One region of the Bacillus sp. Pc3 genome, then DNA from elsewhere that is predicted to be linked to it. Evidence: predicted binding sites of a transcription regulator. Region 1 holds the regulator's gene; each other region holds the start of a gene.
What was found. The regulator Rex, encoded in region 1, represses fermentation and respiration genes when NADH is low (regulators of the CRP and FNR family bind a similar motif). The targets are predictions, from matches to a motif close to TTGTGAAATATTTCACAA.
Positions count from the first base shown of each region.

Region 2: SB24_RS11485 (nitrate reductase subunit alpha) is a predicted target of Rex. The motif match lies at 2,487-2,504, and genes of this name have one in related genera.
Region 3: SB24_RS10740 (cytochrome ubiquinol oxidase subunit I) is a predicted target of Rex. The motif match lies at 2,020-2,037, and genes of this name have one in related genera.
Region 4: SB24_RS03625 (DUF1641 domain-containing protein) is a predicted target of Rex. The motif match lies at 1,855-1,872, and genes of this name have one in related genera.

Region 1 is NZ_CP010406.1:1,455,182-1,459,144, reverse strand. Features, by position in the region: gene abc-f (ribosomal protection-like ABC-F family protein) at 1-733, opposite strand, end outside; gene moaC (cyclic pyranopterin monophosphate synthase MoaC) at 873-1,385, shown strand; gene SB24_RS06655 (redox-sensing transcriptional repressor Rex) at 1,382-2,029, shown strand; gene SB24_RS06650 (twin-arginine translocase TatA/TatE family subunit) at 2,048-2,218, shown strand; gene tatC (twin-arginine translocase subunit TatC) at 2,225-2,983, shown strand; gene SB24_RS06640 (YdiK family protein) at 3,022-3,213, opposite strand; gene SB24_RS06635 (CPBP family intramembrane glutamic endopeptidase) at 3,210-3,944, opposite strand.
Region 2 is NZ_CP010406.1:2,406,367-2,410,329, forward strand. Features, by position in the region: gene narK (nitrate transporter NarK) at 1-206, shown strand, start outside; gene SB24_RS11470 (fumarate/nitrate reduction transcriptional regulator Fnr) at 304-1,020, shown strand; gene SB24_RS11475 (YwiC-like family protein) at 1,052-1,771, opposite strand; gene SB24_RS11480 (cyclic nucleotide-binding domain-containing protein) at 1,914-2,390, shown strand; gene SB24_RS11485 (nitrate reductase subunit alpha) at 2,569-3,963, shown strand, end outside.
Region 3 is NZ_CP010406.1:2,264,942-2,268,904, forward strand. Features, by position in the region: gene SB24_RS10730 (polysaccharide deacetylase family protein) at 1-182, shown strand, start outside; gene SB24_RS10735 (citrate/malate transporter CimH) at 217-1,560, opposite strand; gene SB24_RS10740 (cytochrome ubiquinol oxidase subunit I) at 2,063-3,469, shown strand; gene cydB (cytochrome d ubiquinol oxidase subunit II) at 3,453-3,963, shown strand, end outside.
Region 4 is NZ_CP010406.1:873,521-877,483, forward strand. Features, by position in the region: gene SB24_RS03620 (NAD(P)/FAD-dependent oxidoreductase) at 129-1,307, opposite strand; gene SB24_RS03625 (DUF1641 domain-containing protein) at 1,347-1,763, opposite strand; gene SB24_RS03630 (cupin domain-containing protein) at 2,150-2,647, opposite strand; gene SB24_RS03635 (DMT family transporter) at 2,777-3,760, shown strand; gene SB24_RS03640 (ABC transporter ATP-binding protein) at 3,786-3,963, shown strand, end outside.

The DNA.
Region 1 (3,963 bases):
TGTAGTTGCCGAGATATTTTTTACTTTCTGTCCGTGAGACCTCGTACACTTGGCTGACGACTTTATCAAGAAAGTATCTGTCGTGGGAGACGATCAGAATGGCGCCTGAATATCCCTGTAAATAATGCTCAAGCCATGTAAGCGTATCGATGTCGAGATGGTTCGTCGGTTCATCCAGAATAAGCAGATCAGGCTGGGTCAGCAGCAGTTTTCCGAGCGCAAGTCTTGTTTTCTGGCCGCCGCTCAGGCTTTGCACTTTCACGGAATCGTCAAATTTTCCGAAGCCGAGGCCGTGAAGGATAGATCGGACATCCGCTTCATATTGATAGCCGCCTTTATCCTTGAAATCTTGCTGAAGCCTGTCATAGGTTTTCATCAGCGTCTCAAGATCCGCGGGGGCGGCCGTGGCCATCTTTTCTTCAATAGAGCGCATCTCTTTTTCCATTGCTTTCAGGAAATCAAAAACGCTCAGCAGTTCTTCTTTTATGGTAAGCTGGGATTCCAAGCCTGTGTGCTGGGCAAGGTATCCCATCGTTAATTCTTTCGGTTTGATTAATTCACCCTTTTCATATGAAAGGTGACCTGCGATAATTTTAAGGAGAGTTGATTTGCCGGCTCCGTTTCTGCCTACTATGGCGATGCGATCCCGAGATCTGACTTCAAGCTTTATATTGTTTAAAATAGGATCAGCGCCAAAAGATTTGGATAGCTGATTAATTTGTAAGATCATCATATTATTTCACCTCTGTTATAATAAGTTAAGTGTAGCTTATCAACCTGCTGTCAGCAAACAATACATCAGAATTGGAACATTATAGGATAAGACATCAGGGAGAAAATAGTGTATGATCAGAAGTAAGGAGAGTTTAAATATGAATGGATTTTCTCATTTTAATGAAGAAGGCCGTGCCCGCATGGTGGATATAAGCGATAAATCTTCAACAGTCCGTACTGCCGCTGCGATATCCAGCGTACACATGAAGCATGACGTGTACAGCAGAATCAAAAACCGCGAGATCGGAAAAGGAGACGTGCTGGCTGTCGCACAGGTGGCCGGAATTATGGCCGCAAAGCAGACGTCAGCGATTATCCCGATGTGCCACCCGCTTTCTTTAAGCAGCGTCGACATTTCATTCGGCTGGGAGGAAAAGGATTCCGAAGCCGTTCTTCATATACAGGCTAGCGTAAAAACGAAAGGGAGTACAGGTGTGGAAATGGAAGCGCTAACTTCCGCTTCAGTCTGCGCTTTGACCGTGTATGACATGTGTAAGGCGCTGGATAAAGGAATGGTCATCGGCCCGACCTGCCTCATGGAAAAAACAGGAGGCAAAAACGGTGATTTTAAAAGAGATGCATCTGAGTATAAAGTGGAGGACCAATCATGAACAAGGATCAATCAAAAATTCCACAGGCGACGGCAAAACGGCTGCCGCTTTATTATCGCTTTTTAAAGAATTTACACGCGTCAGGAAAACAGCGCGTTTCATCAGCTGAACTGAGCGACGCGGTAAAAGTCGATTCGGCCACGATCCGCCGGGATTTTTCCTATTTCGGGGCGCTCGGCAAAAAAGGATACGGCTATAATGTGGATTACCTGCTGTCATTTTTCAGAAAAACACTGGATCAGGATGAAACGACGAACGTCATTTTGATCGGTGTCGGGAATTTAGGGACGGCGTTTCTTCACTATAATTTCACAAAAAATAATAACACAAAAATATCTATGGCTTTTGATGTGAATCAGAGTAAAATAGGAACTGAGGTAGGCGGTGTGCCTGTCTTTGATCTTAATGATTTAGAGCTTCACATTAAGGATGAACCCGTGGCGATTCTTACCGTTCCGGCGGTTGCCGCCCAGTCAATCACCGACCGGCTCGTGTCGCTCGGAATCAAGGGAATCCTTAACTTTACGCCGGCCCGTTTGAATGTGCCGGATCACATTCGAATTCATCATATAGATTTAGCTGTAGAGCTTCAATCATTGGTTTATTTCTTGAAGCATTATTCTGTTTTGGAAGAAATTGAATAGCGAAAGGAGGAGCTGCACATGATCGGTCCTGGAAGCCTGGCGGTTATCGGTGTGGTGGCGGTGATTATTTTCGGTCCGAAGAAGCTTCCCGAATTAGGAAAAGCGGCGGGGGACACGCTTCGTGAATTTAAGAACGCTACTAAGGGATTAGCCGGTGAAGAAGAGGAAAAAAAGAAAGAAGAACAGTAAGATAGGATGACGCGTATGAGAGTGAATCAAATGACGCTTGTGGAGCATATTGCCGAACTTCGGAAACGATTGCTGATTGTGGCGTTATCCTTTACGGTTTTCTTTATTGCCGGCTTTTTTCTGGCAAAACCTATCATTGTGTATCTTCAAAAAGCCGATGAAGTAAAAGAGCTCACCCTTAATGCTTTTAACCTGACGGATCCGCTGTTTATCTTTTTGCAGTTCGCGTTTATCATCGGCATCATTTTGACTTCGCCGATTATTCTCTATCAGATTTGGGCGTTTGTCAGCCCGGGCCTGTATGAGAAGGAGCGCAAAGTAACACTCAGCTATATTCCGATTTCGATCGTGCTGTTTGTCGGCGGTGTGTCGTTTTCTTATTATATTTTATTTCCGCTGGTCGTTGATTTTATGAAGCGGGTCTCGAATGACCTCGATGTCAACCAGGTGATCGGGATCACCGAGTACTTTCATTTTCTGCTGCAGCTGACGATTCCGTTCGGACTGCTGTTTCAGATGCCGGTGCTGATCATGTTTTTAACGAGACTCGGTGTTATCACGCCGATGTTTTTATCGAAGATCAGGAAGTACGCGTATTTTGTGCTGCTTGTGATCGCCGCGATGATTGCGCCGCCTGAGCTGCTGTCTCACTTGATGATTACCATTCCGCTTTGCATTTTATATGAGATCAGCATTCTTATCTCAAAAGCGGCGTATCGGAAAAGGCAGACCAGCAGTGAATCCGATCAGGACGTATCAGCATAAAAAAAGCCATTTCTCAATGATGAGAAATGGCTTTTCTTTTATTTTTGATTTTTCTTCACTTTAAATGAGAAAGCGAACATTTTAAACGAGATGCTGATATTATAAGCGGCGAAAACCATCAGCAGTATGGAATAAAAAGACCACATGCTTCCCGGAGAGCTTGCGGCCAAATACGTAAAGATACAGCCGACTGCGAAATAAATCAAGCCCCAAGTCATTGGGTTCCTCATACAAACAATCCTCCAATAATTAATTGCATTTGCTCACTATGCTGTTCAATATATTTTTGGGCGGGGCCGAGCTGCATGACCACGACAATGGTATTCATCATGACATGGGCGAATATCGGCACAATAATCCGTTTCGTCTGCACATACAAGAACGCAAAGGTAAAGCCCATGGCCGTATACAGCAGCAGGTGCGTGAGGTCTTGGTGCACAATGCCGAAAATGACGGAACTGATCAGTCCGGCGATAAAGAAATTCGTTTTTTCATATAATACACCGAAAATGATCTTCCGGAAAATGATTTCTTCAAGAATCGGCCCGACGATAGAAGAAACGATAATCATGAGCGGCATGGCTTTAATAATGTTAAGAATGGCTTTCGTGTTTTCGGAACCGCTGCCCACATGAAAGACATACTGCTCAATCATCCCGGCGATTCCCTGAGAAAATAAAGCGAGCCATATTCCCGCGACCGCCCAGAGAACGGACATGCCGGCGGATGCTTTCTTCCCGTTTCTTAATGTCTGCTTCGGCGCGGTTCTCAAAATCAAGAGAACGATAATCAGGCAGATAAAAAAGCTTACGACGGAATAAATCCCCTGAGCCATGGTGAGATTCGCATTCGTAGGGTGCCCGCCCGCATAGCCGAATTTGTACATTAAAGGAATGCCGATCAATGCGGAAAGCTGCATGATAACATATGTCAAAATGATATACCAATACTGTTTTCTCAAATGATATGTACTCCTTTAT
Region 2 (3,963 bases), 950 kb from region 1:
GAATTGTGTCTGCCATGGGCGGACTGGGCGGTTTTTTCCCTCCGCTGATTCTGGCAAGTGTATTTCAGGCAACAGGCCAATACGCGATCGGGTTTATGGCGCTTTCAGAGGTCGCGTTAGCCAGCTTTGTTCTTGTGATCTGGATGTATTGGCAGGAAAGAATGAAAACACATACGGAGAGAAACAGTCAGAGCCTCAATTCATAATGATCCATTCACAAGATTGTTAGTTTTTTCTGGGTGAGTGCAAATCAAGTCACGTTACAATATACATACGCAACGTGACTTTCTTCGAGGTGAGCTCATGAATATTCTCTCTGTCCGAAAATCTGATAAAGAACTTCTTTCCCGCGAACTGCATGAATTGCTGGAATCGATCAGTACGAAAAGGAAAATGAAAAAACATACTTATTTGTTTCAAGAAGGAATGGATGCAAAAGAGCTTTATCTGATTCAATCAGGACTCATTGAAATCGGCAAGCTGACGTCTGACGGAAAAGACCTGACGCTTAGAATCTGCCAAAAAAACGATATTGTCGGGGAATTGACGCTATTCACAGATGAGCCGAGATATATGCTCAGTGCGAAAGTGTTAGAGGATGGCGAGGTGCTCGTCATTAATAAAAACAAGCTGGAAAAGGAATTGATCCAAAACGGTGTTTTGACGTTTGAATTTATGAAATGGATGAGCACTCATCTTCGAAAAATCCAGTCCAAGATCAGGGACCTGCTTCTTCACGGCAAAAAGGGGGCGCTCTATTCCACCCTTATCCGCTTATCAAACAGCTACGGGGTGGAACGAAGTGACGGGATTCTGATTAACATTGTGCTGACAAATCAGGATTTGGCTAAGTTTTGCGCGGCGGCAAGGGAGAGCGTCAACCGCATGCTGGGAGACCTCCGCAAACAAGGGGTTATTTCGATAGACGAAACCGGAAAAATTATTTTGCACAAGCGGGACTATTTACGATGCGAGATCGAGTGTGAAAATTGTCCGCTGGAGATCTGCAATATTGACTGAAAAAAACAAGGGCAGCCGGTGTCCTTGTTTTTCAGCTTGTGATACATATACACATGACGGCGAAAAAGAAGCCGGCATTTACGATTTCCAGAATGCCGATCGTTTTCACCGGCCAGTCTCTTCCGTGAAAAAACCAGGCCCGCAGACTGCTTGGGATAAAAGAGAGAAACGCCCAGCCTGCCCCGAGAAGAGCCGATAAAAAGGGGAGCAAGAGGTGATATCCCCATGACCAGTATGCAAAGGTTCTGTTTTTTCTCTCCCGTATGACCGATTTCACATAAAAAGAACTCCCGACAAAAAATAAAGCGGATTGCAAGAATAGAAACCAGGCCCAGCCGTCAAGGGTTCCCGTTCCCAGCCAGCAGCTCGCAAGCCCGCCTGAACAAAAGAACAAAACACCCGCAATATCATTCGTGAGCGCCCGTTCGTTTTTTCGGCGGGCATAATGCGTATGTATGAGAAACAGCGGCAATAAAAAAACGCCGATCCAGACGAGCTGCGGCTTATGATAGACAGAAATGATCAAAAAGCAGCAGGCCGGAAAACCGTAATACCATATCCACTTTTGATAGGGCTGAAGCTGTTTCTTTTTCAAAGCGAGCGAAACGGGATAAACCGCTAAGTAAAGGAACAGCCAGCCCAGAAAGAGCGGAATATGCCAGAAAACCGGGCCACCCTTGACCATGCCGAGTAAAAATGGAATCAGCAGCATCGCCCATGCGCCGTGCTGCTTCGGAATCATCGCCTTCATCGAAACCCTCCTTTTTATTTCATTATAAGTACATACACTCTCCTGATAAGTGACTTTTATCATACAAGCTGTGAAATACATCACTGCCGCGTGGGCTCAATCGGGCTACACTAAAGCTATCCTTAGCACAGGAGGCTTTCCTATGAATCAGTGTGACTATTTATTATTTCTGAAACAACTTCCTATGTTTAATGAAGTGCCTCTGTCCATTGTCGAAACCTTGCTGAAAAACGGGACGTTTATCCGCGGCTCATCTGGCCAATCTCCATCCTTTCTTCATTCACAATCCGTTTATATTGTATTAAAAGGCAATATCCGTTTTACGGACAGCAGGCTCCCTGAAGGGTCGCAAACCGTTGCGCTGTGGGAAAAAGGCGATGTGTTTCCGATTGATGAAAAAGGCGGGCTCTATTTATCGCCTTTTATCTCAGTCAATGCCTCACCGGATATTCTGGTACTTCATATTCCATATTCCGTATTTAAGAAAATGATGTCTTACGATCCGCGGCTGCAAATGAACTTTTTGGCGATGCTTCAGCAAAATGTCTTCTGTTCCTATCAGTTGTTTTTGCGGTATCTGCATACATCACGGGATGAAAACGCCGAACCCGGTTCTTAAACAGAACCGGTTTTTTTTGATGACGCCGGGCGTCCCCATATCGTTTGAAAATCCTTCCTGCTGCTCTGTGTGAACGTTTTGTGAAAAAAGCAGAGTGTGTGACATAGTTCACAAGGTGATGCGACGTCTCTGTTTATAGTGTACATAGCATCACCTGACTCGGAAGGAGTGAACGATCATGAAGAAAAAGAAAATGAGTCCGTTGCTCAGGAGATTAAACTATTTTTCTCCTATCGAACATCATTCAAATAACCATAGCCAAACGACAAGCGAAGATCGTGATTGGGAGAATGTATACAGAAACAGATGGCAGTACGACAAAGTCGTTCGCTCCACCCACGGCGTCAACTGCACGGGTTCTTGCAGCTGGAATATTTATGTGAAAAACGGAATTGTCACGTGGGAAGGACAAAACTTGAATTATCCATCAACAGGCCCGGATATGCCTGATTTCGAACCGAGAGGCTGCCCGCGGGGGGCCAGTTTTTCATGGTACATTTACAGCCCGCTCCGTGTGAAATATCCATATGTACGCGGTGTGCTGATCAATTTATGGCGGGAAGCATTGCAGGCGCATCAAAATCCGCTGGATGCCTGGAAATCGATCGTTGAAAACCCTGAAAAAGCGAAGTCCTATAAACAGGCAAGAGGGAAAGGCGGCTTTGTCCGCGCGGAATGGCCGGAGGTGCTGAAGCTGATTTCAGCCTCTCTGCTGTATACAGTGATGAAATACGGGCCTGACCGGAATGTCGGTTTTTCTCCGATCCCGGCGATGTCCATGATCAGCCACGCATCAGGTTCGCGATTCATGTCGTTAATCGGCGGCCCAATGCTCAGTTTCTATGACTGGTATGCGGATCTTCCGCCGGCGTCCCCGCAAATTTGGGGCGACCAGACGGACGTTCCGGAGAGCAGTGATTGGTACAATTCAGGCTATATTATCACATGGGGCTCCAACGTTCCGTTAACGAGAACGCCTGATGCGCATTTTCTGGCGGAAGCCCGCTATAAAGGCGCTAAAGTCATTTCGATCAGTCCCGATTTTGCGGAATCCTCAAAGTTCGCAGATGACTGGCTGAGTATCCGCCAGGGGACTGACGGGGCGCTTGCGATGGCGATGGGTCACGTCATTTTGCAGGAATTTTACGTGAACCAAGAAACTGAACGTTTTATTGAGTACGCGAAGCAATACACCGATTTTCCATTCTTCGTCACTCTTTCAAAAGAGAACGGCGTGTATACAGCGGGACGGTTTCTGCATGCAAAAGACATCGGGCGGCAGACAAAAAATGATCAGTGGAAGCCGGCGGTCTGGAATGAACAGACAGGTGCGTTTGCCATACCGCAAGGCACAATGGGCTCCCGCTGGGACGGGCAGCAGAAATGGAATCTGCACATGATCGACGAAGACACCAGGGAACAGATTGAGCCCCGTCTCTCAGTGCTCGGAATAGAGGACGAAATCGGCTCAGTGCGCATTCCGTATTTTTCAGATGACGGAAACAAAGTGCTTGAGCGGGATCTTCCTATTAAAAAACTGGACCTGAACGGTGAAGAGACGTACGTCACGACC
Region 3 (3,963 bases), 810 kb from region 1:
TCGGACGATATAATAAGGAAACATTAAAAGCCGCCGCCTCGTCAGGCTACCGTATGGCGGTCACGACGGAGCCGGGAGCGGCGTCAAGAGATCAGGGGCTTTACGGGCTTCACCGCGTCCGTGTGTCGCCGGGCATGTCCGGCGCTGCATTCGGCTCTTATATTCAAAATGTGATGAAATAACAGAGCCTCCGCATATGCGGAGGCTTTTTTCAGTTTAATAGAATTGATGAAGCAGCAGAAGGGTGACGCTTACGGTAATCGCTCCGCCGATTCTGGTCGACACTTGGGCGAACGGCATAAGCTCAAGCCGTTCAGCGGCGCTCAAGATCGCGACGTCGCCGGTGCCGCCCTGGCCGGAATGGCAGGCATTAATAACCGCCGTCTCAATCGGGTACAGATTCAGCCATTTTCCGGTCAGAAAACCGACGGCCATCATCGTGACGACGATTGATAAAATGGTAATGATGTTGCTGATCGTAAACGCCGCAATCAGCTTGTCCCACGGTGTCATTGAAACGCCGATCGCAAATAAGAGCGGATAGGTCACGGCTGTCGAGAAAAAGCGCGAGACGCCGAAGGCTCCGTTTTCAATCGAAGCCGGCGCCAGCCTGAACAGCTTAATGAGAACGGCAAGGACGAGCATCACGACAGGAGCCGGAAGCTGAAAGAAATCATGCGCCAGCATGCCGACCAAATAGAGGGAAACCGCTAAAATACCGCCTGAAGCGAAAAAGGACAAATCAAACGTTTTATCATCAGCCGGCTGTTCCAATGCGGGAGCGGAATGATCAGACTTATCAACCTTCCCGTTGCCCGTCCATTCCGGTTTGCGTTTCCCGATGACATTCAGCAAACCCGATAACATAATGGCGCACAGGCTGCCGAGCATGATGGACGGCAGCACAAGCGCAAAGGCGTCTCCCTGGGACATCGGCATAATATCGGAGTAGCCGATGGATAAAGGAATCGCGCCTTCACCGACACCCCCCGCCATAATCGGAACGACGATATAAAGCAGCGTGTGCTGAAAGCCGAGCCCGAGCAGCGTCCCGACGCATAAGCCGACGACGGCGGCCGCGATAGAGCCGGCGATCAGCGGAATAAAAATCTTAACGAAAGCTTTGACGAGCGTCTCTCTTTTCATCCCGAGAATACTGCCGACGACGATACCGGCAATAAATAGATAGAGAAAGTTGGAGCTTTCCGTGAATTCTGTTGTTGAAGTAATAATGTCTTTCGGAAGCAGGTGGTAGTAGACGACAGCGGATGGAATAAAGGTTGCGAGAATCGCAGGGCCGCCGATGGACCGCACGATCGGAATGGATTTTCCGATCTGGCCGAAGGTAAATCCGAAAAAACTCATGACGGCAATTGATGTCAGAATGTCGCTTTTTACATCACGGCTCATGACAAACACCGTAATAAGCAAGAAAAGCAGGATATAGATAGGAAGAGGAATAATGCCGATTCTTATATTCATTGCTCTGGCAAACCAGTTATCAGTCCGTTCCTGTTTTTGGATTGAATCCGTTTGCAATTTTGGTTGAAGTTCTCCCATGCTTGTTCCCCCAGTCGTTATGTAGTGAAAAAATATCCCCATTTAAAGTATACTAAAAAATTTAAATTGTTCATATATTATGAATTTACTAGAGGACATGCTTTCTTCACATTTTCTTTCTCAAAATGGCGATTTGGCGGGCTTTTTCACCGAGAAAAGCATTTTGTTCGCCACACGAATAAAAAAGAGGTACGATATCAAAGGGACAAATATCCTAGGTGCTGACATAAAATCTCTACAAATCCGACAATAATCAGTCACAATTTCAGCCTGATTTTAGGTATATTGATCTTTTTTTTTGGGCTGAATCGTTGTAAAGTAATGATATTGAATCATTTCTATGACAGCCGCTGTCCCCCAGGGTGTACAGGCTGATATTTCAATAGTTTTGACGAATTTGTGAAACGTTGAGCAAATATATCATTTTTTGTGAAATACCGAGCAAGAATTCCACTATGTTTGTGAAATGTTGAGCAATTTACCAGATTGGAGGAAAAACATCATGAGTGAGTTGGTATTAGCCCGCATTCAATTTGCATCTACAACATTGTTTCACTTCTTGTTTGTGCCTATGTCTATCGGGCTTGTGTTTATGGTTGCTTTGATGGAGACGCTTTATGTTGTCAAAAAACAAGAGACCTATCTCAAAATGGCTAAATTTTGGGGGCATCTCTTTTTAATTAACTTTGCTGTCGGCGTCGTCACAGGGATTCTTCAGGAATTCCAGTTCGGATTGAACTGGTCTGATTATTCCCGTTTTGTCGGGGACGTATTTGGGGCTCCGCTTGCGATTGAAGCGCTTTTGGCGTTTTTTATGGAGTCTATTTTTATCGGATTATGGATTTTCGGCTGGGACCGTTTATCTAAAAAAGTGCATTTGCTTTGCATTTGGCTTGTATCCTTCGGAACGATTATGTCATCTTTCTGGATTTTGACGGCAAACTCATTCATGCAGGAGCCGGTCGGCTTTACGATTAAAAACGGCCGCGCGGAAATGAATGACTTCGGAGCGCTTTTGACAAACCCTCAGCTTTGGGTTGAATTCCCTCACGTCATTTTCGGAGCGCTTGCGACGGGTGCTTTCTTTATCGCCGGTGTCAGCGCATTTAAATTATTGAAGAAAAAAGAAGTGCCTTTCTTCCATAAATCTTTCAAGCTTTCGATGATTGTCGGTCTGATCGCCGGTATCGGCGTTGCGTTCAGCGGACACATGCAGGCTGAGCATTTAATGGAATCGCAGCCGATGAAAATGGCCGCCAGTGAAGCGCTTTGGGATGACAGCGGTGATCCTGCCGCGTGGACGGCTTTTGCGAATATTGATACGAATAAAGAAAAAAACACATCAGAAATTTCAATTCCTTACGCACTCAGCTACTTGGCTTACCAGAAGTTCAGCGGCAGTGTGAAAGGGATGAAAACACTTCAAAAAGAATATGAAAAAACGTACGGAAAAGGCGACTATATCCCGCCTGTTAAAACGACGTTCTGGAGTTTCCGCATTATGGCGGGAGCGGGTGCGCTTATGATTTTTGCCGCGATTGCAGGCTTTATTCTGAACCGCCGCAAAAAGCTTCATACGAGCAAGTGGTATTTACGGGGCATGATCGCACTGATCGCATTCCCGTTCATTGCGAACTCTGCCGGATGGATTATGACTGAAATCGGCCGCCAGCCGTGGACGGTTATGGGGCAAATGACAACCGCACAATCCGTTTCGCCTAACGTAACGACGGGATCTCTGCTGTTTTCAATTATCGGTTTCGGCGTCATGTACTTGATTTTAGGCGCGCTGCTTGTTTTCCTATTCGTTCGTGAAATTAAAAAAGGTGCGGACCATGATGATCACAAGGATGTTCCTGTATCAACGGATCCGTTCAGTCAGGAGGTCTACCATGGGGTCACTTCATGATCTTTGGTTTGTACTCGTTTCAGTTTTGTTTGTCGGATTTTTCTTTTTAGAAGGTTTTGATTTCGGTGTCGGCATTTCGACCCGATTTCTTGGCCATAATGAATTAGAACGCAGAGTGCTGATTAACACCATCGGCCCGTTCTGGGATGCGAATGAGGTATGGCTGCTGACAGGTACGGGAGCGATCTTCGCGGCATTCCCGAACTGGTATGCGACGATGCTGAGCGGATATTATATTCCGTTTATCATCATCCTTCTTGCTTTAATGGGCCGCGGGGTGGCGTTTGAATTCCGCGGAAAAGTGAATCATTTAAAATGGGTCAAAACATGGGACTGGGTGATTTTCTTCGGCAGCCTTATCCCGCCGTTTGTATTCGGCCTGATCTTCACAAGCTTGTTCCGCGGCATGCCGATTGACGGCCATATGAATATGCATGCGGGTTTCTCAGATATTGTGAACGTGTATTCCGTCCTTGGCGGAGCAGCCGTCACCC
Region 4 (3,963 bases), 580 kb from region 1:
CCTCTTTCTCACATATCAATCATTTTATTTTATTTTTCAGAAAATTGTATCCATTAACATTTTCATACAAAAAAAAAGACACTGCCGAGAAAGTCCGGCAATGTCTTCTGTGTGATCTTAAGGATTAATTAGTAAGCGAGGCTGAATAATCCTTTGATATGTGTTAAATAACGTACGTTACTTGCTTCTTTCATTAAAGATGCCGGAAGACCTTTCAGCGGAGTAGAGTTCGCTCCGATGATGGCAACCGCGTCTTTACGTCCGAGGCTTGCAAGCGTACCAGAGTTTACAGGCTTGAATGTTTCAAGCGTTTTTCCTTCTAAGTAAGCGAACAGGTTGTAACCGACAAGTTCACCCATCTGCCAAGCGATTTGCGCTGTCGGCGGGTACGGACGGCCGTCCGGCGCAAAGTATACAGCGCTGTCTCCGACAACGAATACATCTTCATGAGAAGTAGATTGTAAGAAATCGTTAACCGTCGCACGGCCGCGGTTCACTTCAAGGCCGGATTCGCCGACTAACGGGTTGCCTTGTACGCCGCCTGTCCATACAAATGTGTTGGCAACGACTTTTGAACCGTCTTTCAGATCAATAACGTTTCCTTCAACATTTGTAACAGGAAGACCTGTTAAGAACTCAACGCCGCGTTTTTCAAGACTTTTTGTCGCGCGTTCGATAAGGTCATCAGGAAGAACAGGAAGAATTTTCGGACCTGCTTCTACTAATTTCAGTTTGATTTCTTTCGGATCTACGCCGTATTTTTTCGTAAGGTTCGGCATGATATCAGCAAGCTCACCGACAAGCTCAACGCCTGTTAAGCCGCCGCCGCCGATAAGGATCGTTGCATCAGCTTCGTTTTTCGTTTTAGCGTATTCACGCACACGGTCTTCCACGTGTTTGTATACTTTGTTGGCATCAGCCGCAGATTTCAGCACCATGCTGTTTTCTTCGAGTCCAGGAATGCCGAAATAAGCCGTAACAGAACCAAGTCCGACAACAAGCGCGTCATAAGTCAGCTTAGAACCGTCAGAAAGGGCAACTTCTTTCTTATCAACTGAGAAAGAATTGACTTCTGCGATTTTAATGTCGACGTCTTTTCCTTTCAGAAGTTTTTCAAGCGGCATAGCAACAGCCTGTTCAGACACGTTGCCGGCTGCAAGGCGGTGCAGTTCCGTAATGATTTGGTGAGTCGGGTATTTGTTCACAACGGTTACGCGTGCTTCATCTTTACTGTAATGTTTGCGAACGGTTAAAGCAGAAAGAACTCCGCCGTAACCAGCGCCTAAAATGACAATATGTTTTGACATCGTATATCCTCCGTCCTTTATATCAATTTGAATCTGAGATTATTTTTGTTTTTCGTTCATGATTTCAAGATAGCTGTTAGCAAAACGGAACAGCTTTTGAGCTTGAGGATCTTTCAGCATGCGCAGCAGGCCGAAAAGTCCGATCGTTTCATTGCTTGCATCCGCGCGGTCTTTTGCTTCGATCGCAGTAGCCGCCACTTCTTTCGCTGTTTCTTTCACCGGCTCAAGAATTTCTGTAAGCGCACCCACTGTATCGCTCTTCAATACTTCGTCTGTCGCTACAGACTGTGCAAAATCATAAGACTTCGTTAAAATATTTACTAACTCAGTCAGTTTTGGAAGCTGATCCACTAAAACAGTCAGTGATTCTTGAACTTCAGGTTTTAGCAGCTGATCAATAAGATCGCGTTGGCCTTGGCTGACAGATGCATTTGTTTGATCGATTGTTTCTGGCATATCCGATTCTCCTTTACTATAAGCAGTATGCTGATTTTTTTGGAAAGGGTAGCCTTTCCCCCTTCATGCAGAAAAGCATGAAAAAGCAAGATTGTGAATTCATGCACAATCATTTACAAAAATAAATGTTTACTACCCAGTTTTTCACTTTGCCATATCCAGTATTATTTTTATATCAACAAAAACAATTGAATAAGTCAAAATTTCTTTTTCCTCTCTGAAAATAGCAAACATAAAAAACCCCAATTTGATTTACTCTTATATAATAACACTTTTTGAACAAAATTTGAACGTGAATTGTTTCGTTTATGAAATTATTTATATGGCGGGGGTGTAATAACGTTTCTTTTAGGCTATTTTTTTACAGACCATCCGCTTTTCCCCTGTCATTTTTCCCACAATTTTAATAGCGGGCCCGTTTTTCCCGTAAAGGGGTCGCATTCCGGGAGCGGGACACGGCTGATTTCTTCTGAAGTTCTATCATTTTTCTCCGTTTTTGTATCGTACTGCCGGCCGCCCGGATAAGCCCCGATCACGGTAAAATCAGAACTGCCCGACAGTTTTTTATGTCCGGTGCCGGCCGGAATGACCGCTGCGTCCCCCGTTTGAAGAACGGCATCCGCTCCTTGTTCCCCGCCGAACCTCAAAACCGCGTTTCCTTTTACCGCGACAAGAACTTCGTGCGTGGTGCTGTGAAAATGGTGATACGGAAATACTCCGCCCGTCCAGCTGTTCGACCAATCGTGCCGGCGGAGGACGGACTCTGCTTTCTGTACCGTTTCTTCATTAAATACCGCTTTATAAATAACAAGCGGAAGATTCGGGTTATTCGGAATGCGGCCGTCATCTTCAAAATAAAGCACTTGAATATCCTCTTTCTGCATTGTTTTCACCTCCGTATATGTCTGTTTCCCATTCATCATTTGTTAAAACGCTATTTTCTCATATTCCATTGCGAAGCCTGCCGGTGAATAGTATAGTATAAAAAAATATGTGTCAAAATGAGGGATTTAATGAAAGCCATCGTGATCGGAATATTGGCATCTCTGTTTTTTGCAGTCACATTTATTTTAAACAGGGCGATGGAGCTTTCCGGCGGAAGCTGGATGTGGAGCTCTTCCCTGCGTTTTCTTTTTATGGTTCCGTTTTTATTTTTGATCGTTTATGCGAAAGGAAAATGGGCGCCGCTCTGGCATGAAATCCGAAAAAAACCGTTTTTTTGGCTGAAGTGGAGTTTTACCGGGTTCGTGCTTTTTTATGCCCCGATTACGTTTGCGGCGGCATATGGGCCGGGCTGGCTGATCGCCGGCACGTGGCAGATTACAATTGTCGCGGGTGTGCTTCTGTCGCCGTTTTTCTACGAAACAAAAAATTCACCGGCGGGCCCGGTTTCCGCCAGACAAAAGATCCCGCTCATTTCGCTGGTTACTTCCGTCATCATCCTGATCGGAGCCGGTCTGATTCAGCTTCAGCATGCGGGTTCTCTGTCCGGCCGCACGATACTATTCAGCGTGGTGCCGGTCGTCATCGCCGCATTTGCCTATCCGCTCGGCAACCGCAAAATGCTGGAACAATACGGCGGAAAACTCGATACGTTTCAGCGGGTGCTCGGCATGACGCTCGCAAGTCTTCCGTTTTGGCTTTTGATCGCCGCTTTCGGCTGGCATAGAGACGGGCTTCCGTCAATGGGACAGACATTCCAATCCTTTATCGTCGCACTCAGCTCTGGCGTTATCGCAACAGTATTATTTTTCCGCGCCACCGATATGGTGAGGAATGAGCCGCAGAAGCTCGCTGCTGTTGAAGCGACGCAGTCCGGAGAGGTTCTTTTTGCACTGATCGGCGAAATCGTCTTTTTATCCGCGGCGTTTCCGTCACTTCTTTCATTTGCCGGACTGTTCATTATTATTGCGGGAATGGTCATGCATACATTCGCTTCCCGGCAGACAGACCAGAAAACGGCTGAGCAAACGTCAGCCAATCTCACCGGTTCCTGATTTTTTACGAAAGGTGTCCTCCTGTATGAAAGAAGAAATTCCGGCAATATCTTTTCTGTCAGCTGGCAAACGCTTTGAACAAAACAATACGTCCTTTGATGTCCTAAGCCGTGTAACCGGACATATTCAAAAAGGTTCTATCACGGCGTTGATAGGCCCTTCCGGCGCGGGAAAAAGCACATTGCTGTCGCTGTGCAATCTGA